Regions from separate parts of the Cytobacillus sp. FSL R7-0696 genome, predicted to be linked through region 2. Evidence: riboswitches for the same ligand, from Rfam matches in the RefSeq annotation. Region 2 holds a riboswitch; the other holds the start of a gene.
The links. Region 2 has a riboswitch for S-adenosylmethionine ahead of MKX29_RS03370 (MetQ/NlpA family ABC transporter substrate-binding protein). Riboswitches for the same ligand answer to the same signal wherever they lie in the genome.

Region 1: linked by a shared signal. The riboswitch ahead of MKX29_RS20965 (phosphoadenylyl-sulfate reductase) and the one ahead of MKX29_RS03370 (MetQ/NlpA family ABC transporter substrate-binding protein) in region 2 are both predicted to bind S-adenosylmethionine.

Annotation. Positions count from the first base shown of each region.
Region 1 is NZ_JBBOWA010000001.1:4,090,354-4,111,380, reverse strand. It holds gene MKX29_RS21015 (DMT family transporter) at 1-332, opposite strand, end outside; partial or broken gene MKX29_RS21010 (GntR family transcriptional regulator) at 493-1,182, shown strand; gene MKX29_RS21005 (sulfite exporter TauE/SafE family protein) at 1,177-2,097, opposite strand; gene MKX29_RS21000 (NAD(P)-dependent oxidoreductase) at 2,142-2,774, opposite strand; gene MKX29_RS20995 (sirohydrochlorin chelatase) at 2,750-3,508, opposite strand; gene cobA (uroporphyrinogen-III C-methyltransferase) at 3,505-4,281, opposite strand; gene MKX29_RS20985 (DUF3906 family protein) at 4,295-4,498, opposite strand; gene MKX29_RS20980 (nitrite/sulfite reductase) at 4,482-6,113, opposite strand; gene cysC (adenylyl-sulfate kinase) at 6,117-6,722, opposite strand; gene sat (sulfate adenylyltransferase) at 6,737-7,882, opposite strand; gene MKX29_RS20965 (phosphoadenylyl-sulfate reductase) at 7,899-8,618, opposite strand; SAM riboswitch class I at 8,783-8,887, opposite strand; gene MKX29_RS20960 (hydroxymethylglutaryl-CoA lyase) at 9,329-10,267, opposite strand; gene MKX29_RS20955 (CaiB/BaiF CoA transferase family protein) at 10,280-11,491, opposite strand; gene MKX29_RS20950 (MmgE/PrpD family protein) at 11,528-12,856, opposite strand; gene MKX29_RS20945 (IclR family transcriptional regulator) at 12,877-13,614, opposite strand; gene MKX29_RS20940 (ABC transporter ATP-binding protein) at 13,661-14,371, opposite strand; gene MKX29_RS20935 (ABC transporter ATP-binding protein) at 14,371-15,090, opposite strand; gene MKX29_RS20930 (branched-chain amino acid ABC transporter permease) at 15,071-16,084, opposite strand; gene MKX29_RS20925 (branched-chain amino acid ABC transporter permease) at 16,081-16,950, opposite strand; gene MKX29_RS20920 (ABC transporter substrate-binding protein) at 17,161-18,363, opposite strand; gene MKX29_RS20915 (dihydroorotase) at 18,385-19,767, opposite strand; gene MKX29_RS20910 (isochorismatase family protein) at 19,757-20,467, opposite strand; gene MKX29_RS20905 (FAD-dependent oxidoreductase) at 20,464-21,027, opposite strand, start outside.
Region 2 is NZ_JBBOWA010000001.1:646,915-656,617, forward strand. It holds gene MKX29_RS03350 (MarR family winged helix-turn-helix transcriptional regulator) at 1-166, shown strand, start outside; gene MKX29_RS03355 (MFS transporter) at 184-1,395, shown strand; gene MKX29_RS03360 (hypothetical protein) at 1,455-1,640, opposite strand; gene MKX29_RS03365 (aminoglycoside phosphotransferase family protein) at 1,730-2,599, shown strand; gene MKX29_RS03370 (MetQ/NlpA family ABC transporter substrate-binding protein) at 2,676-3,500, opposite strand; SAM riboswitch class I at 3,590-3,700, opposite strand; gene MKX29_RS03375 (pyridoxal phosphate-dependent aminotransferase) at 3,942-5,105, shown strand; gene MKX29_RS03380 (STAS domain-containing protein) at 5,384-6,157, opposite strand; gene MKX29_RS03385 (cobalamin B12-binding domain-containing protein) at 6,144-6,794, opposite strand; gene MKX29_RS03390 (hypothetical protein) at 6,791-7,162, opposite strand; gene MKX29_RS03395 (antibiotic biosynthesis monooxygenase family protein) at 7,159-7,464, opposite strand; gene MKX29_RS03400 (GNAT family N-acetyltransferase) at 7,474-7,971, opposite strand; gene MKX29_RS03405 (TetR/AcrR family transcriptional regulator) at 8,536-9,141, opposite strand; gene MKX29_RS03410 (DUF5392 family protein) at 9,169-9,603, opposite strand.

The DNA.
Region 1 (21,027 bases), 3.4 Mb from region 2:
AGAGCAGAAAAAATAGGAGTCATAGATACAATTAGGCTAGCAACACCAGCACTAACCGTTTTCTCTCCAATATTTAAAGCTGTATGATAAACCGTGAAACCTAAAAATCCTAACAATAAAATAGCTGGAACATCCTTTATTTCCGGTAAATGCATACGAGTGAGTAAAGCAATTACTACGAGGGCTAAAGAACCAACTATTAATCGAAAAAGGGCAAGATGTTCAGGTGTATAGGACTCTAATCCAACCCGAATACCAGGAAAAGCTGAAGCCCATAGAAAAATCGCAAGACTATGAGCGACTATAACATTAAAACCCCATTTTTTTGCCATTTGAACACATCCTTTGAGAATACGAAACCAACCAATATTATTTCTGGTTCCTATTATTTCTAATCTTAATCAGTATTTGATAGAATGTCTTCAACCAGTTGGACAATTCTTAACCCAACCACTTTGGAATAAAAATAGAATGTGAAGGGGTAACTTATGGATGATATCAAATAAAAAATACCCGAAATATCAACAAATTGTGGATGATATAAAAGAGAAAATTGCACATGGAGAATGGCCTATCGGAAGCAAAATTCCAAGCCAACGTAAATTAGCCAAGAAATTTGAAGTAAATCGGAGCACTGTTATCACTGCTTTAGAAGAATTAATGGCTGACGGGTTAATTGAGGGTAAAATGGGAATGGGAACAATCGTAGTGAATAATACATGGACATTACTAGCTACAAATCCTCCACCTGATTGGAACGAACATGTCAAATCAGGTTTACACAAACCGAGTCAAGCAACAGTTCAAGAGATTAATCAAGCCGAATCTAACACTAACCTTATTCAGCTTAGTAAAGGCGAACTTTCCAAAGATCTATTTCCCTTGGAAACAATGAAGCTCGTAATGGGAAGAGTTTCTAACAAAATGGAGGCTTTCGGATATGAAGAACCAAAAGGATTTATGCCTTTACGAGAAGCGTTAAGCAACTATTTAAGAACAGTGGGTGTTCATGCCTCTCCTTCATCCATATTAATTGTTTCTGGAGCATTGCAGGCATTACAATTGATTTCAGTTGGCTTACTACACAGGGGGTCATCCGTTTTACTTGAAAAGCCTTCCTATCTTTATTCTCTACATGTGTTTCAATCTGCTGGAATGAAGCTTACAGGTCTACCCTTAGATGAATGCCAGTAAAGGCGATGACACCATCTTCGGTAAACAATAATAATGAAGAAAATAATTATGGTAGATTCGAATGACTGTAAAGATAATCGCTGTTACCCATATGATTGCGACGGCACTATACACAATGGGATAAACCTCTTCATTACTAATCCATGTTTGTACAATTGTTTGAATGTTAATGAGAATGATGAATCCTCCAACAAGCACCCCCATTAATTGTGGATTTAATTTCTGTACAAGCCAAGCAGCGATCGGTGCTGCAATTACACCGCCTACCATGAGTGCTCCCACCCAAAGCCAATTTACCTCGTTCCATCCTAAAGAAATAAGAAAACCAATGGATGCAGAGAGGGCAATCGCAAATTCACTTGTGTCAACAGTTCCAACAACTTTCCTTGGGCTTACCCCTTTTTTTGAAAGCAATACTGGTGTTGTAACAGGACCCCAACCGCCACCACCTGTGGCATCAGCAAATCCGGCTATAAAACCTAATGGAATCGATTGCTTTTTACTGAGATTGATTGATGACTGGTGGCTACTTTCCTTATATTTAAATAAAAATCGTATGAAGATAAAAACACCTAATAGTAAAAGAAAAAGGGCTATATATGGCTTAGCTAAATCACCTGGGATATTACTTAAAAATGTGGCACCTAAGAACGCACCAATGGAACCAGGGATGATTAACTTATATACTGTTTGTTTATCTACATTGCCAAATTTAATATGTGAGATACCTGAAGCAGCTGTAGTGACAACTTCAGCAAGATGTACCGATGCGGAAGCAACGGCAGGTACAATGCCAAAAGCAAGTAAAAGCGATGTAGAAGTCACTCCGTATGCCATTCCGAGAGCACCATCAATTAACTGTGCGAATAAACCAATAAAAATAAAAATCAATAAATTTTTCACGGTAACACCTCTTTCGTTAAATAAAAAAAGGCAAAATCTATTTTCTAGATTTTGCCTTCGGTTGACCGAACAGCAGCTATATGTAATGCTTCTAAGCTCTCTCTTTGTTGTTTATTATTTACACGGAATTCATCTGCTAGTACCTCTTGTAAATAGTCATTTTTTTCAATTTCACTTATAGGCAATTTTTTAACCAACTGCCTATATTCGGCAAGAAACGTTGTATACTCCGTCCAACTTTCATCAAATTGTTTACTTAATTGTTGTTTTAATGCTCTTGTTAACTTTGGACTACTGCCATTTGAAGTAACTGCTACTTGCAGATGCCCTCTCGTTACAGTAGCGGGGAAGAGTGTATTGCCATCCGTTAGTTCATCTACTACACAAACTAACTTTTGCGGGGTTAATATTTCGCCAAACTGCTTATTAATCGCCCGATTATTGGTAGCGAGAATACAAAGAAACGCATCCTCGAAATCAGCCAATTCGATCTCTCTTTCTATGCATTGAAAATGATTTTGTTGCACTAATTCCAAGACTTCATTTGAAAATGCAGGTGCGATAAAAGTAATATTGGCTCTTTGTTCTAATAAAACTTTCGCTTTGCGTGCGGCAATCCTCCCACCTCCCGCAATGACAATTGCCTTATTACTTAAATCAATAACGAGTGGTTGCAATCTTCTGGGCCCCCTTTATTTAAATATTGTATCAATCGAAGTTGTATGCTGGAGATGCGACTTAACGGTTCAATGATGAAAGTCTGATCGCCTAAAGCTCTTTTTTGTTCCGTAAATTGCTGCAATTCGTCTAGTAATAACCCTGAAAATAATAAGTAAGGGATAATAATTACTCTATTTTTTGTACGACTCTGTGATAAATGGTAGCCCTCTTCAAGACGAGGAGTGGCTGCAGCAAGAAAGCAGGAGGTTACGTTGTTCACAGCTAACCTTGCCTTTAACCCAGTTGTAATTAAGTTGAAATCCTTATAAATGTTCATGTCGCTACTTCCACGTCCTACTACAAGTAAATGATCTTTTTCGGTAATGGGAGAATATTTTTCGTTTATCAAATCACATATACCATCTAAAATATAGCTTTGGACGCCAAAAGGTGGATGCAAATCGATTTTAATAGCTGAAAAGCGCCTCTGCAATGATAGTAGAAGGCCAGGAATATCCTTCTTGTAATGCCCTCCTTTTAATAAAAGTAACGGAATGATTTCAATTTCCCGTGCTCCTTGATGAACACAAGCTTCTATTCCTTGCTCAATCGTTGGGGCACATATTTCTAAATAGGACCATTCTTGTATAGGGACATTTACTTGTTTCATGATGGTCTGCAAAAAACATTCTACTTCCCGTATTCCTTTTTTTGACCTTGTGCCGTGAGCAATATAAAGGATGGCTTTCATTCGCTATGAACCTTCTGAAGGGCCGAGCCATTTTCAATATACCAGTTCAGTTCGTCTCGTAGTTTAACGACTTCCCCAATAATAATCATACTTGGATTGATAATTGCTTCTTCTTCCGCTACCTTTACAATCGATTTTAATTTTCCAGTTATCGTCCGTTGTTTCAATGTTGTTCCCCACTCCACAATAGCAATTGGGGTATCACTATTTTTTCCGCTTTTAATAAGATGATCGACAATGACAGGCAATTGTGAAACACCCATATATATACAAAGTGTATCAACTCCATGTGCTAAGTGATGCCATTTTTGGTCAGCAACTGAGTCACCCGCTTGATGACCGGTAATAAATGCAAAGCTTTGACTGATTTGCCGATGGGTGACAGGAATGCCGGCATAGCTCGCAGCACCAATGCCAGCAGTAATCCCGGGAATCACTTCAAATGGAACACGATGTTTCACACATTCAAGGGCCTCTTCTCCTCCACGACCAAACACGAAGGGGTCCCCACCTTTAAGGCGAACAACTGCTAATCCTTTTTTTGCATATTTTACGAGGAAATTGTTGATCGTTTCTTGTTTCATCGTATGATAATGAGGAAGCTTCCCACAATAAATCAATTGTGCCTCTTCTCTCGCAAATGATAAGATTTCCTGATTGACTAGTCGATCATATAAAATTACATCCGCTTGCTGAATTTTTTTAATTGCTTTTAATGTTAGTAATTCAGGATCACCACAGCCTGCACCAACAAGGTAAACATAACCCTTCATTTATCCGCCTCCATCATTCATCTAATATAAAACCGATTTTTTTCGTTATCCGTTTCTTTTCTCTTAACGTTACTTCGTCTATCTCTGGCAACTTTAAGTAATATTTTTCTAGTTCAATATCTAACTGGGTAAATGCTTCATCATCAGAATCAGCTACAATGACTGCTGGAATTTCCTTATTTACCAATGACAATTCAAACCTATATAGAAAGGCCATCTTTATGATTCTCCAATACAATATTTAGTTGATCTTGCAAAGATTGTGTGCCATTTCTTTGCACAAAAGTATAAAAGTTCTCACCTGACATTTTTTCTTTGTTAAAAAAATGTAGTAGATGTTCAAGTGTATCTGTGAGGAAGTTGGCTGGTACTTTTCCTTTTAACTTTTTGTTAAACTCTCCGCCAGATTCTAACGTTCCTCCAACATACACTTCATAAGCTTCTTCCATTTCCTTATTCTTGTTTCGTACCATCACACCTTGTAAACCGATATCGGCTATTTGCCGTTGACCGCAGGAATTCGGACAACCGATCATATGCATGCGTACCGGAACATCAACAGTTAAGCGACGATCGAGTTCTTCTGCAATTTGGCGCATTCTTTCCTTTGTCTCAACTAAGGCTAAGTTACAAAATTGGATACCTGTGCAAGAAACGGAATGTCCGATAAAGGAATTCGGATTCACTGTAATTCTATTAAAAATGCGTTCGGCAAGTAGCGATTCTACATGTTCTTCTGGGATATGTGGAATAATCAAGTTCTGTGAATTACATGTTCTAATTTCACCTTGACCATATTGATCAGAGATTCGAACAAGTTCAAATACTTCATCAGCTGTTAAACGGCCGACAGGTACATTAAAACCGATGAACTTAAGCCCTGATTGTTTCTGATCATGGACGCCATAGAAATACCCTGCATTCCATTTCTTCACGGGTTCAACTCCTTTAGAAGGCAGTTTCCCTGTATATTCTTCAAGTTTTTCTTTAAATTTCTCTACACCCCAGTCAGCAATTAAAAACTTTAATCTAGCACGATGACGTTTATCTCGATAACCGTAATCTCTGAAGATAGTGGTTACGGCAATAGCAATCTGTAGCACTTGCTCTTTTTCTACAAATATATCAACCGTTTCTGCCAGAAAAGGCTTAGCAGATAGGCCTCCCCCTACTTTTAAATGAAAGCCTTGTTTTACTTCACCATCGATGTTTTTTTCAGCCGGTGTAAATGAGACACAGTTAATTTCTGCATTAGCGGCGTTGTGTAAGTTTGTACTGATAGACATCTTATATTTTCTTGGTAAATTCGAAAATTCCTCATTAAATTGAAAGTACTCATACACTTCTTTGACAATATCTCTCGTATCAAATAATTCGTTAGGGTCAATGCCTGCGATCGGATTTCCGACTATATTCCTCGTTATATCCCCACATGCACCAGCACTGGAAAGGCCAACACTTTCTAATCTAGTAAAAATATCAGGGATATCCTCAATTGTTAACCAGTGAAATTGAATCGCTTGTCGCGTCGTAATGTCGAAAATCCCGCGACCATAATCTTTGGCAATACCAGCTAGAATTTTCGCTTGTTCCTTCGTTAGTATTCCTGAAGTTACATTCACACGCATCATAAAATAACCTGCTTCTTTCGGCTTTTGCAAATACAAGCCTGCCCATTTAAAAAGATCCCATTGGTCTTTAGGAATAGACGTGAAGCCATTCTTTGCATATTGTGGAATGTCTTCATAAATTTTCAGCCCATCTTTTTCGAGTTTAGCTAATTCGGTTTTGTTTAGTTTTTCATTATTTGACCAATGCTTTGTATAAGCCATTGTCTACAACTCCTTAATGATTTGTTGTTGTTGCAAAAACGTTAGTATTTCCGTTATTGCTTCCTCTACTGATAACCGGTCGGACCTAATAGTTAAATCCGGATGTTTAGGAGGCTCATAAGGTGAATCGATTCCGGTGAAGTTTTTTATTTCACCTCTACGCGCTTTCTCGTATAATTTCTTCGGGTCTCTTTTCTCACATTCTGTTAACGGGCAGTCAATAAATATTTCAAAAAATTCATTGGAGGCAAACTGTTCACGCACACAATCACGGTCAGCTGCGAATGGTGAGATGAATGCCGTAACAACAATTGTTCCACTATCAACAAACAGTTTAGCTACTTCCCCAATACGGCGGATATTTTCTGTCCGGTCTTTTTCAGTAAAGCCTAAGTCTGCATTTAGACCATGTCTGATATTATCACCATCAAGGACATATTCCTTCATACCTTCTTCAAACAATTTGGCTGATAAAGCATTTGCCAAAGTTGATTTTCCAGAACCAGATAACCCAGTAAACCATAATGTACAACTACCATGTTGCTGCTTTAAGCGACGTTCCTCTTTGGAAATGAGCGTATCGTGCCAAGTAAGATTACGGCTCCCCATATAAATCATCCTTTCTAGACGCTTGCATCACTCTTTAAGCCATTAATCAATACATCAATCACTTCTTTACGGCTGAATGTGGAAGGTGGCTGTTCACCCTTGCTTAATAGTTCTCGTACTTTTGTGCCAGATAATATCACTCGATCTTCTTGTTCATGTGGACATGTTTTATTTGAAACCATCCCTTCACAGCGGTGGCAGTAAAAGCTATGTTCAAAAAATAATGGGGTAATTCCAAGTTCTTCTTTAGTAAATTGTTGGAAAATATATTGGGCATCGTATGTACCGTAATAATTCCCAACACCGGCATGATCTCTGCCGACGATAAAATGTGTACAGCCAAAATTTTTTCTGGCTATGGCGTGAAACACTGCTTCTCTAGGGCCTGCGTATCTCATCGCTGCCGGGTAAACACCCAAATGGACACGTTCACGAGGAAAATATTCTTTTAGTAAGATGCGATAACTTTCTAAACGGATATCAGCTGGGATATCATCTGCTTTTGTTTCACCTACTAATGGATTTACAAATAAGCCATCGACCGTCTCAAGCGCAGCTTTTTGAATATACTCATGCGCTCGGTGAATCGGATTACGCGTTTGGAAACCAACAATTGTTTCCCACCCCTTTTCTGCAAACAAAGCTCTTGTATCTTTTGGCTCTAACCAGACATCTGCAAATTCTTTCTTTTCCGTTTTTCTAATGAGGATGATTTCTCCAGCTACATAAATATTGCCTCTTTCAAAAAGTCGTTTGACCCCTGGATGGGCTTTATCTTTTGTACGATAGACCGATTGTGCTTCTGTTTCTAAATCAGGTTCGAACCACTCAGAAACAGTAATTACACCATAGGTAGTATTTTCTAAAACCAAACGGTATTGCTCCCCTTTTTGAAGTTGGGCAGCAATCGTAACATCAACAGGTAATGTGATGGGGATGGACCATATTGTCCCATCGCTTAATCTCATTTCATGAACGACAGATTCATAATCTTCTTTTCCTAGAAAGCCTATTAATGGACTAAATAATCCAACGGCTATTAGCTCTAAATCACTTAGTGCAACTTTGTCAATCTCTATCGACTTTGACACTTTAGAAAAATCAAATTCTGGCTCAAATCTTTGAATTAATGTTCCTCCATGTGGGCTAGGTATGCTCATCTGTTTACTCCTTTTTTTATGAATTAGTATGCAAGCCGCATTCTGTTTTCGTTAAGCCTTGCCAGCGGCCAGCACGGGAATCATCACCGCCACTAGCTGGTTGTGTACAGGGAAAACAACCAATGCTCGGATAATTTGCATCATGTAAGCTGTTATAAGGCAACTGCTTTTCTTTGATATAATCCCACACATCATCTATACGCCAATGAATAAGTGGGCAAATTTTGATATTAGTGAATTTCTCATCACGGTTTAAGAAATTTGTCTGTTTTCTTTCAGGTGATTGCTCGCGCCTAAGTCCAGATATCCAAGCTTTTTTTTCTTGCATTGCTTCTTGTAAAGGCAACACTTTACGTAATTGGCAACATTGATTCGGGTCGCTTTTCCATAATGCTGACCCATATTGTGTGGCTTGTTCATCCAATGTAAGCTTAGGTTTTTTCATCTCAATTTGAAGCGTAGGAAAACGTGATTTTATTTCCTCGATTACTTGGTATGTTTCAGGAAAGTGTAAATCGGTATCAAGAAAAACAATTCTGGCATCACTTTTTATTTGTGCGATGAGGTCAATTAGAACAATAGCTTCAGCACCGAAACTAGAAGCGTACACAATTTCCTCTTCGTCATATGTGCCATAAGCCCACTCTAGAACCTGTTTGGCTCCTTTCGTTGATTGATCAATAGCGAAGGTAGCAGAAATGTCTTTCCAGTTTTTATAAGAGAGCGGTTGATTCATTTAATCCCCCTTTTCCAATAAAAAAAGACGGCATTTCCTCCGTAAAAGGAAATGTCCGCCTTTAGTTGTCTAATCAGCGAATCTTATTATTTTTTTATTTATCACCTTCTTAAATAAAAAACACCTTTTCAAAGAGAAAAGGTGTAGGATGGAAAATTTTTGACACCTTATCTTTCAAAATGAATCAACATTTTGCTGGAATTAGCACCTTGCACTAAGCAGGTTGCCGGGTTTCATCGGGCCAGTCCCTCCACCTCTCTGGATAAGAAAATATTGGATAAGATAAATCCTAACATACTATCAATAAAAGTCAAGACAAAAATCTAATTTTTATGATTTGTCTGAATTATTTAACTGAAACTGATGAATATACATAAAGTTGAGAAAAAGTTTATTTTTTCTGAGAGCGTGTCCCAAATATCCTCATAAAAGAAATAACGTTTTATAAAGGGTGTAACTGCCGTTAAAGATTAGTTAAACATATAGTAAAAAAGATGGTGCGAGCTTCTTTTTTGATGGTCTCAATTGTTCTTTGATACTAAATCGAAAAACAATCATATTAGGAGAATTATATACTGCATTTACAACTAAAAGATTTCCTCCACAAGCTGCCCTAGAAATATTAATTACATAATACTTCTCACTTAGCTAAAAGTAAACTTTCAACCTACCTTCATTCTCTTAAAGTAGGATTAATAAGAATAAAAGCTTTATCCCAACTTTTCTTGTGTTTTTGGAGCCAGATGTAAGTCAGAACATTTACCAGCCTTCAAAATAAAACTATCAGAATATTCAGGATATTTAATTTCTAATTTTTTTCCTAGCTTAATGACTTTATCCAAATCTACACCCGTTGAAATACCCATCTCTTCAAAACCATGAATAAGGTCTTCAGAGGAGATATTTCCAGTGGCGTTTGGTGCATAAGGGCAGCCACCTAGTCCAGCAATCGAGCTATCAAAATCCCGAACACCCATTTCATAGCCTGCTATGGCATTGGCAAAAGCCATCCCTCTCGTATTATGCAAATGCAAGGAGAAGGATAATTCTGGGAATTTATTAGTGAGATGCCCAATAATGCGCTTAACTTTTACTGGATTTGCCATCCCTGTTGTATCAGCTAACGATAACTGATATATTCCCATATCTATATATCTTTTGCAAATCTCTTCAATTCTCACCAAAGGTACATCCCCTTCGTAAGGACATCCAAATATGACAGAAATGCTGCCTGATACACCCATAGAAGCTTCTGCTGCGCGTTTTACTAGCGGTTCAAAACCTTTCATTGCATCGAACGTTTTGCTATTAGCGTTACTGATACTGTGGGAATCTGTTGCTGAAAGCATTAGTTTTACTTTATCTACTTCTGCTTCAATCGCTCTTTCTAATCCTTGTAAATTCGGGACAAGCGCACGTAGTTTTACCCCTTGCTTGCGCTTAATTTTTTGCAGTACTTCAGCAGCGTCCGACAGCTGAGGAATCGCTTTTGGGTGAACAAAAGATGTGACCTCAATTTGCTTGAAACCGCAGTTAATCATTGAATTAATCCATTCGACCTTTTCTTCTGTAGGAATGATTTCTGCCAGACTTTGAAAGCCATCACGGGGGCAAACTTCAGAAATAATGACCTCTTCTTTCAAATTCATGTTTTTCCCTCCTTAGATTACGTTATTTTCTCTTAGGATCTCAATTTCTTCATCATTATAATCAAGAATGCCAGAAAGGATTTCCTCATTGTTCTCTCCCAAATCTGGACCTACATTACGAACAGCCCCAGGTGTCTCAGAGAATTTAGGGATGATACCAGGCATTTTTATTTTTCCTAGACGAGGGTGGTCGACCTCTATGATATTTTGTCGTTCTTTATAGTGAGTGTCTTCGAATATATCTTTAATACTATATATTGGACTAATTGGGACCCCATAATCATCTAGCAGATTCTGCAATTCTTCTCTATTAAATTGTTTCACCCAATCGGCAACAATACCGTTTGTTTCCTCAAATCGGCTAAGGCGGGCGGCATTATTATGATATCGCTCATCTTCAAGCATATCTTCCCTGCCCATTGCAGCTGCTAAACGTTCAAATGTACGATCAGAGCTAGTGACAAGAGACATCCAGTGACCATCTTTTGTTTGAAATGTTCCTGCCGGACTGGAGTGTCCGCTCAAACCTGGCGTACGCTCTTTCACGATTTGCTTTTGATCATATTCCGCAATAAGAAATTCCATCATTCTAAACATAGATTCATATAATCCGATATCAATATATTGTCCTTCCCCTTGTTCTGCTGTATCACGATGATATAGGCCTGTAACCGTTGCAAAAGCAACGTAAATTCCCGTCACATAATCTGTTAATGAAAAAGACGGACTGATGGGAGGTCGATCTGTGTATCCATGTAAATAAGTAAATCCGCTATAGGCAGTCGCTGGTGTACCAAATCCTGCTTTACTGGCATTGGGACCTGTCTGACCATACCCTGTAACCCTTGTCATGATTAAGTTCGGATTCTCTTTCTTTAAATCTTCGTATCCAACCCCCCATTTTTCCAATGTTCCTGGTCTGAAATTTTCTATTACTACATCTGACACTCTAACAAGCTTTCTTAAAATTTCTTTCCCTTCTTCTTTATGCAAATCTAAAGTAAGTGATTTTTTATTTCTTGCTAAAGCTGGCCACCTTAATGGTTCATCCTCACGAAAAGGACCCATGCCTCTTAATGTATCCCCTTTACCGGGAATCTCTACTTTAATAACCTCAGCTCCAAAATCCCCTAGTAATGTAGCGCCAAAAGGTGCCGCAATCATTGTAGACAAATCTAGCACTCTCTTACCAGTTAGAGGGCCATATTTCTGTTTATTTTCCATTACTTTTAACCTCTCTTCTGTCTAAAAAATATACTTTTAGTTCAACTCCAATAAAACAAATATTTTCTCAATATTCGTTTCCGTTTCTAAATGGGTAATAAAATCAATTATTTTATCCTGTTGATTGCTGCTGTAGACGGTAGATGTCAAGGTCTTAAATTTTTCTATTAATTCGCTTTCAGATAGTTTCTTACCCGGCCCGCCCTTTGCAATGTCTACACGTTCGCTATATATATTTCCATATGAATCTATAATTTCCACTCGAGCGGGCATTTGAAGAGGATAATCCTTTTCGAGCTCATCAGAATATTGAACAAACACCTTTTTAGCGAACTCTTTTATCTTTTTATCCTTGTGCAGCTGTTCTATGAAAACAGATTGATTTGCCTTTTGATGATAGAGCTGTACAGCAATAGCAAAAGGAATGCTAAACTTTGATGACAGTATATTTTCATAATCCTGATGTGATAAAGAGGATGCTCTTGCATAGGTATATACGTTTATTTTTTCTATCTGATCTGGACCAAGTTGCTGTTTGTCAATAATAGACTTAACGGCATCAATAGGTGAATGTACATAACGACAAAAAGCATAGGGTTTAAAATAATTGAGTTCAATATCCCAGGGCGCATTCTTACCTCTCTCTAAATCAATCCAATTAAATCCACTGCCGAGAATAGTGGAAAACACAGTTGAAACATTATTTTTCGGCGCCAAATGATTGGTACGGGCAAATATCACACTTTTCATTCCCATTTCAATCGCATGGCCAGCGTAAATATTTCTAATTAATTTACCTTCTAATGCCGATGTCCATAAGGTTGGCAATGAGAAGCTAGCGCTTAGGTTCACACCTTCTTGAAATGTTGCTTTATCTGCTCCATCAATCATGAGCGCAGTTGCTGCAGCCCCCATTACTCCCCATGTTCCATGAGCATGTGCTTCTGGTGATAGAGTAGTCGCTCTACCAAATCTTGAGCAGTATTCATAGCCTTTAATAATTATACTAATCAGTTCTTGTCCAGAAACATTTTTACTCCTCTGCAGCATCGTGAGAATAACAGGAATCACATGGGCCGCAGGGTGGCCTTTACTATATTGGTTTCCTTCATCCATCTCTGTAGCCACACATGCCGTACCATGTACAAGTCCAGTACTATACTTATCTGCATGGAGGGTAGTACCAAGCAGCTGATAGCTACCCGTTCCAGAAAATTGCTTAGCTAATTCGAGCGTATCTTGTTGCTGCATGCCAGCAATCAAAGCTCCTAATGTATCTAGCAAGATCCATTTAGCTGAATCAATTGTTTCTTCATTAAAGTCTGACCAAACTGCATCATATATTGCTGAAGCTTTCTTGATCAATCGGCCTTCTCCTCCTTCTCTTATTCAAAATAGCCTAGGCTATTGCTGATTTGTCTAGCTCCCTCATTTATTTTTGCAATTAATTCCTCCTCATGTTCTGGCGTAAGTCTCTGGATAGGACCTGCAATCGTTAAGCTTGCGATCATCTCTTTGTTTTGATCAAATATAGGTGCAGCAATAGCAAAGCTCCCAGGAACCCTTTCACCTTTCGTAACACAGAAACCACGTTGGTTGATTTGATTGAGTTCTTCTCGTAATGCTTGAATAGGGATATGACTGTTTTGCATAGCTAGATTATCGAGTGTTTTTTCTCTGTCGGTTTCCTTCTCGAATGCAATCAATACCTTTCCTGAAGCACCTAAATGAAGTGGCTTTCGTTCTCCAATTCTTACAAAGTTTCGGACATCCTGAGGACTATCAACCTTTTCTACGCATACTCGATTAAGGTCGTCCTTAATATTAAGTTCCACTGTTTCGCTCGTTTCTTCTACCATTTTTTTCATTATCGGTATGGCGACATGCCTAAAATCCAATTGGCTTTGAACAATGCTACCCAGCCTAAAAAAATTAACACCTAAAGAGTATCTATGCGTATCTTTGTTCCTTTCAATATAATCAAATTCTTCTAGTGCGTTGAGGATACGAAAGACGGTGCTTTTAGGGTATCCCAATTCCTCTTGTACCTCACTAATAGATAAGCTTGTTCTATTCATAGAGTACAAAGATAGTATTTTAGCCATTTTTTCAATTATTTTCATTTTGTGAACTCTCCAGTCTATCAAAAAACTATTCGGTGCAAGGGTCTTAATTGGCTAGACCTAAATAAGATTCTCTAAGTTTATTATCCTGCAGCAAAGATTCTGCTGTACCTGACATCACTATCTCTCCATTTTCAATCACATATCCCCTATCAGACATGGATAATGCTTGATGTGCATTCTGTTCAACTAATAGGACAGTGACACCCTGTTGCTTAATCTCCTTAATAATGTCAAATACTTGTTTTGTTAATAAAGGCGATAACCCTGTAGAAGGCTCATCTAATAATAGAATCTTAGGTTGAGCCATCAGTGCTCTACCTATTGCAAGCATTTGTTGCTGGCCTCCACTGAAGCTTCCTGCCATCTGGTTTTCCCTTTCCTTTAAAATCGGAAATAGCTTAAAGCAGTACTCGATATTTTTCTTCATATTTTTACGTGCCGCTGAAGAATAAGCACCTAACTCTAAGTTTTCACGTATTGTCATTTCAGTAAATAACATTCTGCCTTCTGGCACCTGTATTAATCCTTCCTTGACAATATTTTCTGGTTGCATTTTTTGTATATGCTTTCCATTGAACTCTATTTGTCCATTGGTAGTAGAAATTAATCCAGATAAGGTCCTCAACAAAGTAGTTTTCCCTGCACCGTTCGTTCCTAGTATACTGACTAATTCACCGGAGTTCACTTCAAAAGTGATATTTCTTAACACCTGTAAATTTCCATAACCTGCATCCAGGTTCGATACTCTTAACATCATGATACTTCCTCTCCTAAATACGCCTCTACTACAGTTGGAATTTTCATTACTTCCTGGGGGTCTCCATCAGCTATTTTTTCTCCCAGATGCATAATAGCTAGGCGATCAGATAGTGCCATCACTGCAGACATAAGATGTTCAATGAAGAAGATGGAAATTCCGCTATCTCTAATATTCTTAATAAGCTCAATGAATTCATTCACCTCAGATGGATTAAGCCCTGACATTACTTCATCTAAAAAAAGAACTTCAGGGCTTGTAGCAAGAGCTCTGGCTACTTCTACTTTCTTTTGATTTGGAAAGGTTAGGTCTTTCATTCTGGAATAGGCAAGAGATGAAATACCAATTAAATCTAGGTTTTCCAAAGCCAATCTTTCTGCTTCTTTATAACTTTTTTCTCGATTAAATGCGCCAACAATGACATTTTCTAACACTGTCAGATTGCCAAAAGGCTGCACAATCTGAAATGTTCTCGCAATCCCTTCTTTACATATATGCTCTGGTTTATTTCCAATTATCTCTTTACCATTATACTTAACAGATCCTTCCTCCGGTGTGTGAAATCCACATACAGAATGGAATAAAGTTGTCTTTCCTGCTCCATTCGGACCAACTAGCCCAACAATTTCTCCTTTATTGAGCGTTAAGTTGACATTGTTTACTGCTACTAGGCCAGCAAAGCGTTTTGTCAATCCTTTAATTTTTAAAAGTTCCAACGTCTTCACCCCCATTTATGCTGTTATCTTTCTTTTTCTTTGCATTTTTTTCCTTCCCAAATTTATTTTGGAACCACCCAACAATTCCTTCAGGCAAGTACAGCATGACAAGAATTAAAATGACCCCGTAAGCCATTAAATTCGCTCCGACAAAGTTTCCGAATAAAGTGGTTGTAAGCTCCCCAATTGGAATAATAATGAGTGAACCTACAATCGGACCTAAAACCGTTCCTGCCCCGCCAATGATAGCCGGTAACAAAATATTAATCGAGACATCATTAGAAAAAGTCGTCGCAGGTTCAATAAAAAGCATATATTGTGCATAAAATGTTCCCCCTATTGCTGTTAAGCTTGCACTGATTGCAATAGCAATCATTTTATTTTTATACGTATTTACACCTAGTGATTGGGCAGCATCTTCATTTTCGCGGATGGCGACTAAGTTATAGCCCAACTTAGAACGACTAATATAATAAACTAAAACAGTGACTGCGATAGCAAATAATAGAATGATGTAATAATAAGTGGTACGCGAGCTAAATTGAAACATAAGGGGATCTGGTTTATATGGAATAAGTACACCAAGTGTTTTATTGAAAATGTCAAAATTCTGAATGATGATTCGCAGAATTTCCGCAAATGCAAGTGTTCCAAGCGAAAAGAACACACCTCTCAATTTGAATCTGAACGACAGATATCCAATGAATAGACCAATTAAGGCTGCGATTAGGGCCCCTGCAAAAAGTCCAATCCAAGGCGATACACCAAGCTTCGTGAATAATATACTTGATGTATAAGCACCTGTTCCAAAAAAAGCTGCATGCCCAAATGAAAACTGGCCTGAGTAACCGCTCAATATATTCCATGCTTGGCTCACCAATGCATAATATAAAATGAGAATGGCAATGTGCATGTAGTACTGGTCTTTGACAATAAGAGGAAAGAACGTAAAGATAAGTAATGCTAAGCTGATTAGAATAGGAAATTTTCTCATCGTGCTTTCCCCCCAAATAAACCATTAGGTTTTGCCATTAGGACAATGACAAAAATAATATAGGTCATGAGTTCTTTTAAACTACCAGGTAAAAAAGCTCCTCCTAACGCTTCAGAAATGCCAATAATGAGCCCACCTATTATTGCACCAATAAAGTTGCCCAATCCGCCAAGAACTACCACAACAAACCCCTTTAATATAAAAGTGGCACCTACTGTCGGCGAAGTATAGAAAAATGGCGTAATGAGCGAACCAGCGATTGCTGCAAGAGAAGCGCCTAATCCAAAGGCAATATAGTTTATGCGTTTCGTGTTGATTCCTGATAGCATTGCGCCGTTGCGATTGATTGAAGTTGCGCGTATCGCCTTCCCAAGCATCGTTTTTTTAAGAAATAAAAACAGGCCTATTGATAATACAATCGCTGCAATAAAAGCAATTAATTTCGGGACATTTACTCCTACTTCACCTATATTAAACGTTTGAATAAAACCTTCTAATTTTACGCTGCGAAAATCAGGACTCCATAATATTAACGCAAGGTTTTCAATAACAAGCATAATTCCAAGTGTTACAAGCAATTGATTATGCTCTGGCGCATTTAACATTTTAGATAAGATTGTCTTCTGAATGATCGCACCAATGAAAAATAAGGAAATGGCGCTTAATGGTATCGATAAGTATGGATTAAGCCCAAGAAGGCTAAACGACCAGTATGAAATATACATACCTAACATTAATAATGCCCCTTGAGCAAAATTAATAATTTTCATTACCCCAAAGATTAAGGTGAGGCCTATAGCTACCAGTCCATAAATACCTCCCATTAAAATACCGTCCACCAAGGACTGTAATATCAAAGTGAGCATCAACTTCCCTCCTATACCTAGTGTTTTTTATAAACGAGAACCCATTTCGTTCCCTCAATCATTCTAATTTTGAAAGTTGGGGTGGAGTTTTCCTATGTAGGACCCACGCTTCCAAATGAGGTGAGCTTACAAGCGGCTACAAACACAACTGAAGGCCTCAAATGTTAACATTGTCTATACATAGTACCCTCTCTTCGTTCCCTCTTTTTATTACTTTGTTGGTAATACAGCGTCGGCATTCTTGTATTCATCAGGGTAAATAACTTTAGTTTCACCGTTGATAATTTGATTTAAAACAGCCTGGGCATTTGCATTTTGTCCACTTTCATCAAAAATAATTGAATCCTGGGGAAGGATATGCTCTGTTAAATTTGTTTCGGATAAAGCCTTCTGAATTTTGGCCCGATCGGTTGAACCAGCTCTCTCTACTGCATCAATTAGGACTTTCGTGGCAGTATAAGAATAAGCTGCATTCGGCCCCATATGTTTATTAAATTGGTCTTCATATCTTTTCGAAACTTCAATTGCCAGGTTACTTTGAGGATTGATAGAATAGTTGACATCCATAATATATTGATTGATTTCTGTTTCATCATTAATAAATGACGTATTGCTAAATGCTCCATTAGCAACACCGATTATTGCTTTAGGCTGAAAGTTAGATTGATTTAATCCATTTACCAGTAGCGTGCCATCACGCAAATAGGTTGTTGCAATCACTGCGTCAGGCTTGAGCCGATTAATTTTATTGATTGTCGATGATAAATCTGCTGTTGTTGCAGCGTGAGGGATGTTATCCAGCACTTCAATTCCGTGATCTGCTGCCCCTTTCTCTATCAAACTAGCAATACTTGTCCCAAACACTGAGTCCTCATGAACAAGAACAACTGTCTCTAAAGGGGAATCACTCATTTCATTAAGCACATTAAAATAGTCTAAAAAGTTCGCTGCCATAGTCGATGCTGGTGGCTGAACTCTGAAGGTGTATTTAAAGCCTCTCTTTGTAACTTCTTCGACTGTAGCAATATCGACAACGAATGGGATCCCTGCTCTTTCAGCTTCTTGGGTTGCTGGTAATGTAACACCACTTGAATAAGCACCAATAACACCAACTACTTTTTCACGATCTAACCTTTGAATTTCAGACATCCCTTTTTCTGGTGCACCTTCATGATCAGCTTCTATTAATTCGACCTTTGCACCGCCTAAAGACTCGATTCCGCCTGCTTCATTAATTTCTTCAACTGCAAGTCTTGCTGCATCACGCATTTCCTGACCTTCATTAGCCAATGCACCGCTTAATGGATGAAGTGCGCCGATTTTCACAATATTCTCATCGCCTGATTGTGCTTCTCCAGTACAACCTGTCAATATGAACAGCGTCGCCAGCATAAGAAAAACGATTTTTTTCAATTCCATCCCCCACTTTTATCATTAAATGGACCTTCTAACAAATTTACCTCTACCACTTTCCTTTGTTGGTATTCCATTGTTTACGATTACTTCTCCCCTACTGATGGTATACACTGGCCATCCTACGGTCTCAAATCCATCAAATATAGAATAATCTGAATTCGAATGAAGTACTTCTGGCGAAATTGTTTTGGCATTAGCTAAATCCACAATGGCGAAATCAGCATCTGCCCCTATTTCAATACGTCCCTTATTTTCCAAATTAAACGATTCAGCTACTTGATAGGAAGTGATATCAGCAATTCTTTCAAGCGGAATTCCCCTTTTCATATGACCTTCAGTAATCATCATTGGCAATAGTGCACCAGCACTTGGGAATCCGTACTCTGCTTCAAATACTCCATTTCCTTTAGAAAATTTGGTTGCAAGTGATCCAGGCACATGGTCTGTTCCAATTGCATTCACAATGCCTTCCTTAATCCCCTCCCATAAACGATCTGAATCGTATTGACCATGAATAGGTGGACCTACTTTTGCTTTCAATCCAGTTGAAGATTCTTCTGTTAAGTTCAAATAATGGGGACAAGTTTCTACCTTTACCCCTTTCTCAAGTAGCCATGGCATCTTTTCAAGCACATCGATACTAGCCCCTGACGTCAAATGCACAATAAAAACATTTCCACCAACAATCGAATTTATATACAATGTGCTTAGTAATGATTCTGCTTCCGCAAAACCAGGGCTTGTAAGAGACCATGTTTTTAATCCTTCTTCAGCACCTTCTTCTTTATACTTCTTAATCAAACTGCGATTAATATCCATATTCTCGCAATGAATCGCTAATAGCAGTTTAGGAGAGATAGACTTAAATTTCTCCAGAAGACGCATTAAATCATAGGAAGATAAGTTAATGCCATTGGATATTTTGAATTTATCATTTAATTGTCGTTCATAATTCCTAAAAAACTTAAATGATGTCAGCCCGAAACGTTTAACCGTCTCTTCAAGCTCATCAATATGCTGTTCTGTCAAAATACCTAAGCTATATGTAAAGTCAATATAACTATGTTTTTCACCGATATCTTGTACTTTAGGAAAAAAATCCAAATAGCTAACTGGTTGCCGATCATAATTGACAATCGTTGTAATACCTCCAACGGCATGCTGTTTCGTATCAAGAAAATCTTTTTCAATTGAATTATAGATTCCTAGATGCTGGTGGGCATCGATCACTCCAGGGAACACATGTAAACGGTTTGCATCAATTACTTCATCAGCTTCTATCTCCGAGTTCTCATTATAAATACCAGCAATTTTACCATTAATGACACCGATATCAACCGCCTTAACTCCTTCTTTAGGGAAGACGACTAACCCATTTTTAATCAGTTGATTAACCTTCAACTTTAACTCCTCCTTCTTGAAATTCTTTTAGATAATCGTAAATTTCTTCTGACGGTGATACGTCGCAATATTTCATCCATAGATCAAGTAGACCGGCTTTATGAGACAGTTCGATCCGATCATAAACACAGTCCTCCACAACAGCTACATTGAAATTATGCGTGACTGCATCTACGGCTGTTGCACGGACACATCCACTCGTCGAACCACCTACAATAATCAATGTATCGACGCCCATTTTTACTAGATAACTAATCAGTGGCGTTCCAAAAAAGGCACTTGCATAGCTTTTATCAACAACAAGATCCTTGCTTTCTGGCTCAAGTTCAGAAACAATTTGCGCCTCAGGTCTTCCGTCAATGTACTTAGAATTATCTCGTTCAGCTTTAACCGCAAATGAATCAAAATTGATGGTTTTCTTCTGTACATTCCTTGTATAGATTGTTGGTATATTTAATTGATCTGACAGCTTTTTCATTTTTTTTATTTTCTCTATTGCTTCCCATGCCTTTGCACCTCCCCCACTTGGCCATGTTTCAAGCTGATCTGCTATCGGGAGGTTTGCTCCTACATAGTTATGTTGAATATCTATAATAACAAGAGCAGGATTTTTCCCTAATCCTCTCTTTTTTCCATATCCTCCTTTTTGAATTACCATTCTATCTACCTCAGTCAACATATCTTCCCATGGTCTAGTCATAATATTTCTATCCCTTCATTTAAAATTGATAGTGCCGCATGGTCTCCGGCAATTTTTCCGAAACCTAATGCAGCTAAGAGGCCGTTTCCTGACATATAACCATAAGAATGGTTACCTGAAATTCCAACCGCTGCCCCTCCGCCTGCATATAAATTCTTAATAGATTTACCATTCTTATTTATCACCTGTGCATTGGAATTTATTTGCAAACCTCCTTGTGTATGGAATAGAGCAGGCGATACCTTGATCGCATAATAAGTTGGGGTAAGCTTCTTCGGCCATTCTGCTCTTCCATATGCATCTATGCCTTCATCAACAGCTACAACAACTGATTCGAAAGTTTTTTGTAGATTTTCCGCAGGCAAACCTAACAACTTCGCTAACTTATCAATCGAATCACTTGTTTTAAAAGCTTTCATCCCAACAAGCTGGCTAAAATCTTCAATACTAATCAATTGATCGAATATATGCTGATCGAAAATAATATATCCGCATTGGCCTGGCTGATTTAATACTTGAACAGCGAATTCTGAGTATCCATGAGATTCATCGCCAAATCG
Region 2 (9,703 bases):
GGATAAACGTGAAAAGAAAATGAAAATAACGAACGAAGGTGAGCACATATACAAAAAAATCCGCATTCCGATTGATCAGTTCGAAATGGAAATATTAGAGGGAATCACACCTGAAGAACAAGAAGAATGTATTCGTATTTTTGATATTATTAAAAGCAATTTGTAAGGAGGAAGAAAAAGAAAATGAGTTCAACAAAAGAAAAATTATGGACCAAGGACTTTATCACCGTTTCTTCCGTAAACTTTTTTCTAACATTAGTGTTTTATTTATTAATGGTTACGATTGCCGTGTATGCCGTTGAAGCACATCATGCAACCGCCAGCCAAGCTGGCTTAGTTACTGGCATATTTATTATAGGAACATTGGTAGGAAGATTGTTTATAGGTAAATATATTGATCGTATTGGACGGAAGAAGACTTTAATCATTGGCTTACTATTATTTAGTTTATCAACAAGTCTTTATTTTATTGAAATTGATGTCAATTTCTTACTTATTACCCGCTTTATCCACGGTTTAACATTAGGGATGGCAAGTACAGCAAGTGGTACAATTGTCGCTTCAGTTATTCCGCAAACAAGGAAAGGTGAAGGAATCGGCTATTTTAGTATGAGTAATACTTTAGCTACAGCAATAGGACCTTTTATCGGTATGTTAATGAGTCAATACACAACTTTTCATACGATTTTCATTTTTTGTTTGATTCTTGGTATTATTGGCCTACTTATCGGGTTAACGGTGAATGTGAAAGAGTTAACTGAAGATCAGAAAGCTCAATTTCAATCATCTGGTTTTCAATTATCTAGCTTTATTGAACCAAAGGCACTTCCAATTGCACTCGTCACATTAACAGTCGCATTTTGTTATTCAAGCGTCTTGTCTTTTATTAACTTTTATGCAATTGAAAAGGACTTAGTAAGTGCTGCTAGCTTTTTCTTCTTTGTCTATGCCATTGCTGTCTTACTATCCCGTCCTTTCACTGGTAGGTTAATGGACAGCAAAGGGGCAAATTATGTGATGTATCCAGCGTTCATTTTATTTGGCGTAGGTCTATTCTTACTTAGTAATTCAGCAAATGGTGTTATGCTATTAGTGGCGGGGGCTTTGATTGGCTTAGGCTTTGGAAATATGCAGTCTTGTACACAAGCGATTGCGATCAAATTAACGCCACCCCATCGCATGGGGCTAGCTACTTCCACCTTCTTTATCTTTCTCGATGGTGGTTTAGGTTTTGGACCCTATTTATTAGGTTTACTGATTCCTATTACAGGCTACAGTATGTTATACATTTACATGGGGATTGTGTCAATTGCTTCAATTATTCTTTACTTTTTAGTTTATGGACGAATCGAACACAATGGGAGTAAACAAGCACATCAAACAGCATCAATGTAAAATAAGGTATGCTATAATTAAAGAAGAGACTCCAAGTAATGGAAGTCTCTTCTTTCTACTTAAAATGGTTTATTCGGTTCATATGTCGGTTGTTGATTCTTCACTTCATATTCATAACTTTTCTCCATTGCTGCTTGTACTTCTTCTGACTGTTCTAATTCTGTATCCATTTGATTGTATTGTTGAGCTTCATTTTGAGCAGCAATAATTTTCTCATCCACTTGATTATCATACTTTTTTTCCATTGCATTCACTCCCCTTTTATAAGATGTCTCGCCTATTTTCCCCCTCAAAAAAACGATTTATACAAAATAATAAAAAAGGAGACTGTTCCATGAAGGAATTAATTAAAAACCATCTCCCGCATCTTCAGGAAATACAGATTGAAAGCAATCATTCTGGTTGGGATCATCATATCTATATTGTCAATCAAAGATATGTCATCCGAATACCAAAAACAAAACAAGTATTAGTGAAAATAAAAAAGGAAATAAAGCTACTTCACCAGCTCTCATATCTTTCTTCAATTATTGAAATACCAAATTATCTTCCATTTTATAATAAAGACGGACAAATGATTGGTGTTTTTTACCACTTTATTAAAGGACAAGCATTATCTCATTCATTGATTACTCCTCCTTTATATGAAGCCAAGCGGCTAGGAACATTTCTTACAGAATTACATCGTCTGGATATAGATGAAGCAAAGAAATGTAATATAGAAGAACTACATAGTGAAAATTATTGGGAGCAATTACATCAAGCCCTGATTAAAAAAATATTTCCGTTCTTAAAAGACGCAGAAAAAGAAGAAATTGATAAAATGTTTTTAGCGGTGTCAAAATTTAAAGAAGCAAAAGTCGTGATTCATGGTGATCTAACAAGTGCCAATATCCTTTATCATCCAAGCAAAAAGGAGATATCAGGAATTATAGACTTTACAGATACGCAAATAGGGGACCCGGCGTTTGACTTTGCAGGGCTATATTGGGATTTCGGAGATCAATTCACTAAAGAAGCTCTCGCATCTTATCAAACAAAATTCAATAAAGATGAAATGTATAGAAGAGTCACTTCCTTTTATGGCTTACAACCAATATTTCACGAATGGTTGAAAAACGTCAATGACCAAGATGAAAAAGCTGTTCGACAATCCATAAATATAGGAATGACCAAAATACAAATTATGCACAGATCAGTTTAACAGTATTCTACAACTATGATTAGAAACCGAACAAATCCATATAAATTTGTCCGGTTTCTTGTTTGTTATTACTTCGTTATTCCATCCACGTTGGCTTTCCAAATCCTTGAAACTCTTCGTCGATAATTTTTTCAAATTCTGCAGACTCAACCACTTCTTTTAAGTCTTTCGCATATTGTTTATCTTCAAAGTCTGCTTTAACTGCAACCACATTGCGATAATCATCAAGCATATTTTCTAGTGTTAATGCACTTAATAAGTCCATATCGGCTGCCAACGCAAAGTTACCTGGAACTGCAGCTAGATCCACACCCTCTAGAGATCTTGGTAATTGTCCTGCTTCAATCGGTTGAAAAACTAAATTCTTTTTATTCTCCTTCACATCTTTTTCAGATACTGTTAGTGGATCGGCGTTTTCATCAATCGTAATTAAACCTTCGTCATTTAACGTATTTAAAGCGCGTGCTGCATTCGTTGGGTCATTTGGAATGGCAATGGTTGCACCGTCTTTAATCTCATCAATTGAATTAAACACATTCGAGTAAATCCCCATTGGGGCTGTTGGTACAATAATTAATGGTGTTAAGTCCATGTTATTTTCTTTCTCGAAATTCTCCAAATAAATTGTATGTTGGAAAAGGTTAGCTTGTATATCATCTTCATTTAAAGCTTTGTTAGGTTGGATATAATCACTAAACTCTACGACAGTTACTTTATATCCCTTTTCCTCTAGACCAGGTACAATAGCTTTCTTCAACATATCACTATAAGGACCGGCAGTAGCGCCAATTTTTAGTTCTTTCGTTTCATCCACCTTTTCTCCACTCGTGTCTGAACCTCCGCCACATGCTGTTAGTAAACAAACAGTTGCAATGAATAAAACAATTAGCCACTTTCTCATTATGTTTCCTCCCCATAGCTGTAACCAGAATTTTAACCAATAAAAAAAGCCACTATTCAACATCTGAAAGAGGCATTGATTTATATTCCGCCTTATCTTTCAGAATGAATGGATATCATTCTGCAGGAATTGGCACCTTCCCAATATTGGGGGTTGCCGGACGTCATAGGGCCTAGTCCCTCAGTCTCTCTGGATAAGCTTTTCATTTAATTTTTATGATATGATATTACTACTCTCTTTTATTTTTGTCAATGTTCGAAATAATGTTACATCCAATCTCCCTAGAAAACGGGTTTAGTAATCCAACTATCTCTCCTTTATTCTTTTAAAACGAAAAAGGAAAGCGAATATTTCCTTTTGTATAAAATTAACTGGACAATTTGTCTTTTTGGTTATAAAATGCGTTCGTATATAGATTAAATGAATGAAGGTGGATTAAAAATGGAATTATCGCATCGTTTGAAGCAATTACCTCAACAATTTTTTGCTTCCCTTGTTCAAAAAGTTGCTGCTGCAAAACTTGAAGGCAGAGACGTTATTAACCTAGGACAAGGCAATCCCGACCAGCCAACACCTGCACATATTGTACAATCACTTCAGCAAGCCGCAGAAGACCCAATGACACATAAATATTCTCCTTTTCGAGGAATTAATGAATTAAAGAAGGCCGCTGCTTCCTTTTATCAGCGTGAATATGGGGTAGAAATTGATCCTGAAAAAGAAGTAGCGATCCTTTTTGGCGCAAAAGCAGGTTTAGTAGAACTCCCATTATGCCTACTCAATGAGGGAGATCTAATGCTCTTACCAGATCCAGGTTACCCTGATTATGAATCTGGTGCGGTTTTGGCAAATGTAAAATACGAAACCTTTCCTTTAAAAGAAGCCAATCAGTTTCTACCTGATTACTCACAATTTACAGAAAAACAAAAAAAGGATGCCCGCCTACTATTTTTGAATTATCCTAATAATCCAACAGGCGCGACAGCTGATTCCACATTTTTTGAAGAAACTGTTGCTTTTGCTAAAGAAAACAACATGACCATCTTGCATGATTTTGCTTATGGTGCTATCGGCTTTGATGGGAAGAAACCTGAAAGTTTCTTAGCCACAGCCGGAGCGAAGGACGTTGGTATTGAAATGTATACATTATCAAAAACATATAATATGGCTGGGTGGAGAATTGGATTTGCGGTTGGAAATGAACAAATCATTGAAGCCATCAACCTTCTTCAAGACCATATGTATGTAAGCTTATTCCCTGCCATACAAAAAGCTGCAGCCGATGCATTAAATGGGGATCAAACAAGTGTAGACGAACTTGTTGCTCGATATGAGAGACGTAGAAATGCATTCATGAACGCTTGTGAAAAGGTTGGCTGGCACGGCAAGTCTCCTTCAGGATCGTTTTTTGCTTGGATGCCAGTGCCTGAAGGATACAATAGTGAAGAATTTGCTGACTACTTACTGGAAAAAGCAGATGTAGCTGTTGCCGCTGGAAAAGGCTTTGGGACCTTTGGAGAAGGTTATGTTCGGGTTGGATTACTTGTCGATGAAGAACGATTAATTGAAGCAGTAGAAAGAATTGGTGAACTCAAATTATTTTAATATAAGAGGTATAGCAACTACAAACCTAGCCCATAGAAACATGTTAACTTAAGTTCCAATGGGCTAGGTTGTTTTATTAACGATCTCAATCTCCATATTCTCTTCCTTTTAAATTCGCATTCCCGTTACAAAGGATCATCTTCATTGTTCCCATATGTCTTTACTTAGTTTTTTCAAAACATGTCGTTATCCGGCAATCTTTTCTTTTAACAAAGCCAACCCATAAACACCGCGCACCCCAATACATTTTCCACGTACCCTCTCAGGTTAATCAATGTTTATATAGCATGATCATTTATCACTGATTGAAGAAAGCTTTGTAACGATTGTTCCGTATGAACAACATTTCTTAATTGATAAGGTTGAAGTGCTTTTGCTAGCCTCGGATTTATACCAATGAGCCTCACTTCTCCACCTGTCATTAGAAGAATGCTCTTGATTAAAACCTCTAAACCGCTCGTTCCCTCATTATATACTTTAGCAACCGCTGTTAAATCAATCAGTATCCACCTGTAGTCATGATCTGACAGACGGGCAAGCGTTTGTTCCATAATCGTTGTAAATTTATCGCCCGTCATATCCCCAAACAAAGGGATATAACATATCTCTTTTGTTAAAGAGATAAAAGGACCTGATAATTCATCCAACCTTTGCAATGTTTGTTCTAATGTTTCCTTCTGCTCATAAAGTTCAAAATCTGTCTTTGCTAATCTGTTTTGAAGTGCTTGTAATTTCTCCATTAATGGTTCATTATCATCATCTTTGTATAAAAATTGCATGGACGCATTACCTTGAAAATCCCAGCTGATATGAATATCAAATAGTGCTATCGGTATACTTCTTGTTTTTAAATTAGCTTCAAATCTCATGCTTTTTTCTGGTATGGCAGCTACCCTTTCAAACTTGGAGATACTCCCTTCATCAACTATACTTTTAATCGTACCTTCTGATAAATCAAAGACTTCATCCGCTTTAGATGTATAGCTAATGATTTCACCATTCTTATTAGCCAGTATATACGGTATCGGCAAATGTAGATCAATTAATCGCATTTTTCCTCCCCTTCGTATTAAAAGCAGTGATCCATTTATCTACAGCATATAAGTTTGAAATAATTTCCGGTTTTATAGCAGTAAAAGAAGCTAAATCATATAAATTCGTCAATCTTCCACCTAATAGAACCCTAGGTTTCTTTGGTAAATAAGAAAAAGCTTCCATATATTCCGTAAGTGTCGGTAAATGAGTAGCAATCGAAACTGATAAGCCAATTACATCTGGTTTCCAATCCTTCGCAGCCTGCAAAGCATATTGTACAGGTAAATTTGCTCCTAAAAACTTGGTTCTCCAGCCATTCTCTTCAAATATACTTGCTACCATCTTTAATCCCAAATAATGTTGCTCTCCTGATAAACAAAGAAACATGGCGGTCGGTGCAGCCGTGACAGGTTTAAGCTTGTGCTTTGCAGCTAATCTTGAAAGAATGAAATCGCAAACTCCCGATGCCAAATGTTCATCTGCAACTGTAATCTCAAAATTTTCCCATTTAAGACCAATCTTAACCATAGCTGGTGTAATAATATCTTGATATATTTCTACATTGGTCAAATAATCGAATTGCTCAATATATTCCCAAGCATCAGCAACAGCTCCAGATAAAAGGATTTCTGCTAGCTCTTCTCCTCTCGTCACTGTGCCTCGCCTCCTTGAACATCTCTTAAAATAGAGACAGCCTCTCCTAACAAACCAATATATGCAGAACGAATTTCACTTTCTACCATCATACATTTCTCTAATTCCTCTTCTAAAAAAAGAAAATTATCAATCAAGGTTTGCGTCGTCATACCATGTTTAATTAAGATACCTCTTAACCAAAGGGCATAGTCAGTGAAAATCTTTGACGTATTTAATTCCATTGCCGTCTTTAAATAATCTAAGTGGTGCATATTATCAATAAATGTTTGATTTCTCCCACGTTCACCATATCGTTCAATTAATGTAGGGTCCTCTTGAAATATCCTTTTTGTTACTTCTTCTGCGATCATTTCATATTTACTCACTTTACCACAACCTTAAATTGCGACACTTTTGGAATGACTGCTGCTAATTCTTTATCTGGATACTTCTTTTCAAGATCATGAATTCGTTGAAAATCTTTACTTCTTACCCATCGCAAATAATCTTCCTTTGTTTCAAAAATTAACTGTACTGTCAATTCTCCTTTACGTTTATCATTCTGGAGCAACATAAAGTCGACGAACCCATCTGCTTTATCAACTAGACGTGAGCGATTCTTATATATTTCAATCACTTCATCTGCTTTACTTTCATTTACATCAAAAGTTGAGAATACGGTATACATAACTTCCCCCTACACATTTGGACTTGTGTTACTTCTCCATTCCATTACAATGGTTGGAATACTAAATCCGAAAATTGAATCATTCATTTCTCCTAGTTGTTTAAACCCTTTTGAATGATAAAAATCCAAAGCAGAATCATTTCGCATAACAACAGAAACCGTAATTTTATTGACATCATAAAAATATTCAAACATCGCTTTTAGTAGGGCTGTACCAATACCTCGGCGGTGGAAACTCGGCAAAATATATAAAGCACCTAATTCGATTTCTTTCTTAATATTTATTAATGAAAAATGAACGAAACCAATCACTTCTCCTTCTTCTTCAGCAACCAATAAAACCGAAGTAGATAAACTTTCCATTAAAGCATCTTCAGTATATACAGATAATAAAAAATCAACCTGTGTTCGCTCGGGAATTATGCCTTCATATGCATAACGCCAACTCTCCCTAGCAACAGATTGGATTTGTGTACTATCTTTTCTTGAGAATAATCTAATTTTCATGTTCGATACCCACTAAAAGGAAGGAAATTCCCTTAAACGTATTTTATCTATAATTGTAACAGGAAATGAAGTTTAGAAAAAGGCAAAGGCAAGAATGGTCTGTTTCATAAAATAAACAAACGTAAGTTTTTGCTCAAAGCTTGTTCCAAAAAATCATTCTATTGTATAATAGGACTAGATAAAGGCATATATTAGAAAAGATCGGTGGTGCGGCAACACCGTCCGATCTCGCAATAGCATTAGCCAATGAACAATTGACACCATCCACCTATACATGAGGTGGATTATTTTTTATCATCGTTTTTGAATTGTAGCACAGCCATTATTAAACTTGTAAATGTACAAGCAAACACCAATGCCTCAAAAACTGACAAAGCAACACCCCCCTTCTACGGGGAATAATGGCTATATTGACTATTGCTATTCTTATTATAGCACCACTATGTATATTTTTGGAATTTTGTGAAAAAATCACATAGATGCGATCTTTCAGTAGCAATTCAGCAAAAAAAAGAGTTGAAACGAAAGAATAAATTTTCATTCCAACTACTTCTCATTTCATCATTATTTCTTAAGTCCCCGTTTTAAGAGAGTGATTTCTAACTTAAAATTTCTTAGTGCATCTTCCTTCGATTGATCCTTAGAAAATGATTCAATAATACTCCGTAGTAAAACAGAAGTAAGTATTTTCATTAAATACTTAAACTCTTCCTGATTTGAGATATGCAATATTTCTTTATTTACCTTTGATTCAAATTGGACAAACTGCTGATTCGTTTCATATCCCTTGAAACTTCGACCAAATTCATGTTCCACTTCATATGTCATATTTAAAAATAAATTTTTGAGAAAGTTCCGATTCTCATCTTGTTCTGTAATCACCTTTTCGAAAAAAGCAATCATCATTTCAAAAATATCCCCATTGTGCTTATTCAATAAAAAGTAAACTTCACTTTGATTCCTTTTTACTCTCTCTTCTAGCAAGTAAAAAAAAGCATCTTCCTTATCTTCAAAATATTGATAAAAACTCCCCCTTGGAATACGGGCAGATTTTACAATATTACTGATGGATGCTTGCGATAGTGGAACACGAGAAAACTCTTGCTTCACAGCATTGATAAGCTTTTCGCGTTTTTCAATTGATAAATTATAAAAAGTGATTTTTGGCATTATACTCCCCTCCCTAAAGGAATCAATCTAAAACGAGGAACGGCGCTGTTCTTCACGCAGGAATTCCATGAATTGTGCAAGCGCCATAACAGGCTTCTCATTAATAATTATGATATATCTTTTTTTCATTTGTTCAGTTGCTATTTTGCTTTCATTAATACGTTGGATCATATAATCAACGCTTATTTTCTCAATTGCTTTTCTGCGGATTTTCGATTCCTTTGATAAAGCCATACCTACAGCACCTAAAATGGAGTAGATGAGCAAAGTAATCCAAGTGTTTTCATCCATGGGCATGGTGAAAAGAACAATGATGATATTCATGATTGAGAAAACAACAAGCGGAAATGAAAATAACGAATAACGAGAAGCAACTCTCATCGTTGGCGCTAAACGTTCATTTAATAATTCAATTTCTTTCTTAACAAATACAGGCATATCAGTAAAAGGATTCATATTCATGTGAATGCCATCCTTCCTATTTTATTTAAAAATAAATAAGGTTTTCCCCTATCTTTAGTTTCCCCTCACCTAATGGGAATACTGCCGGTAAATACATGCC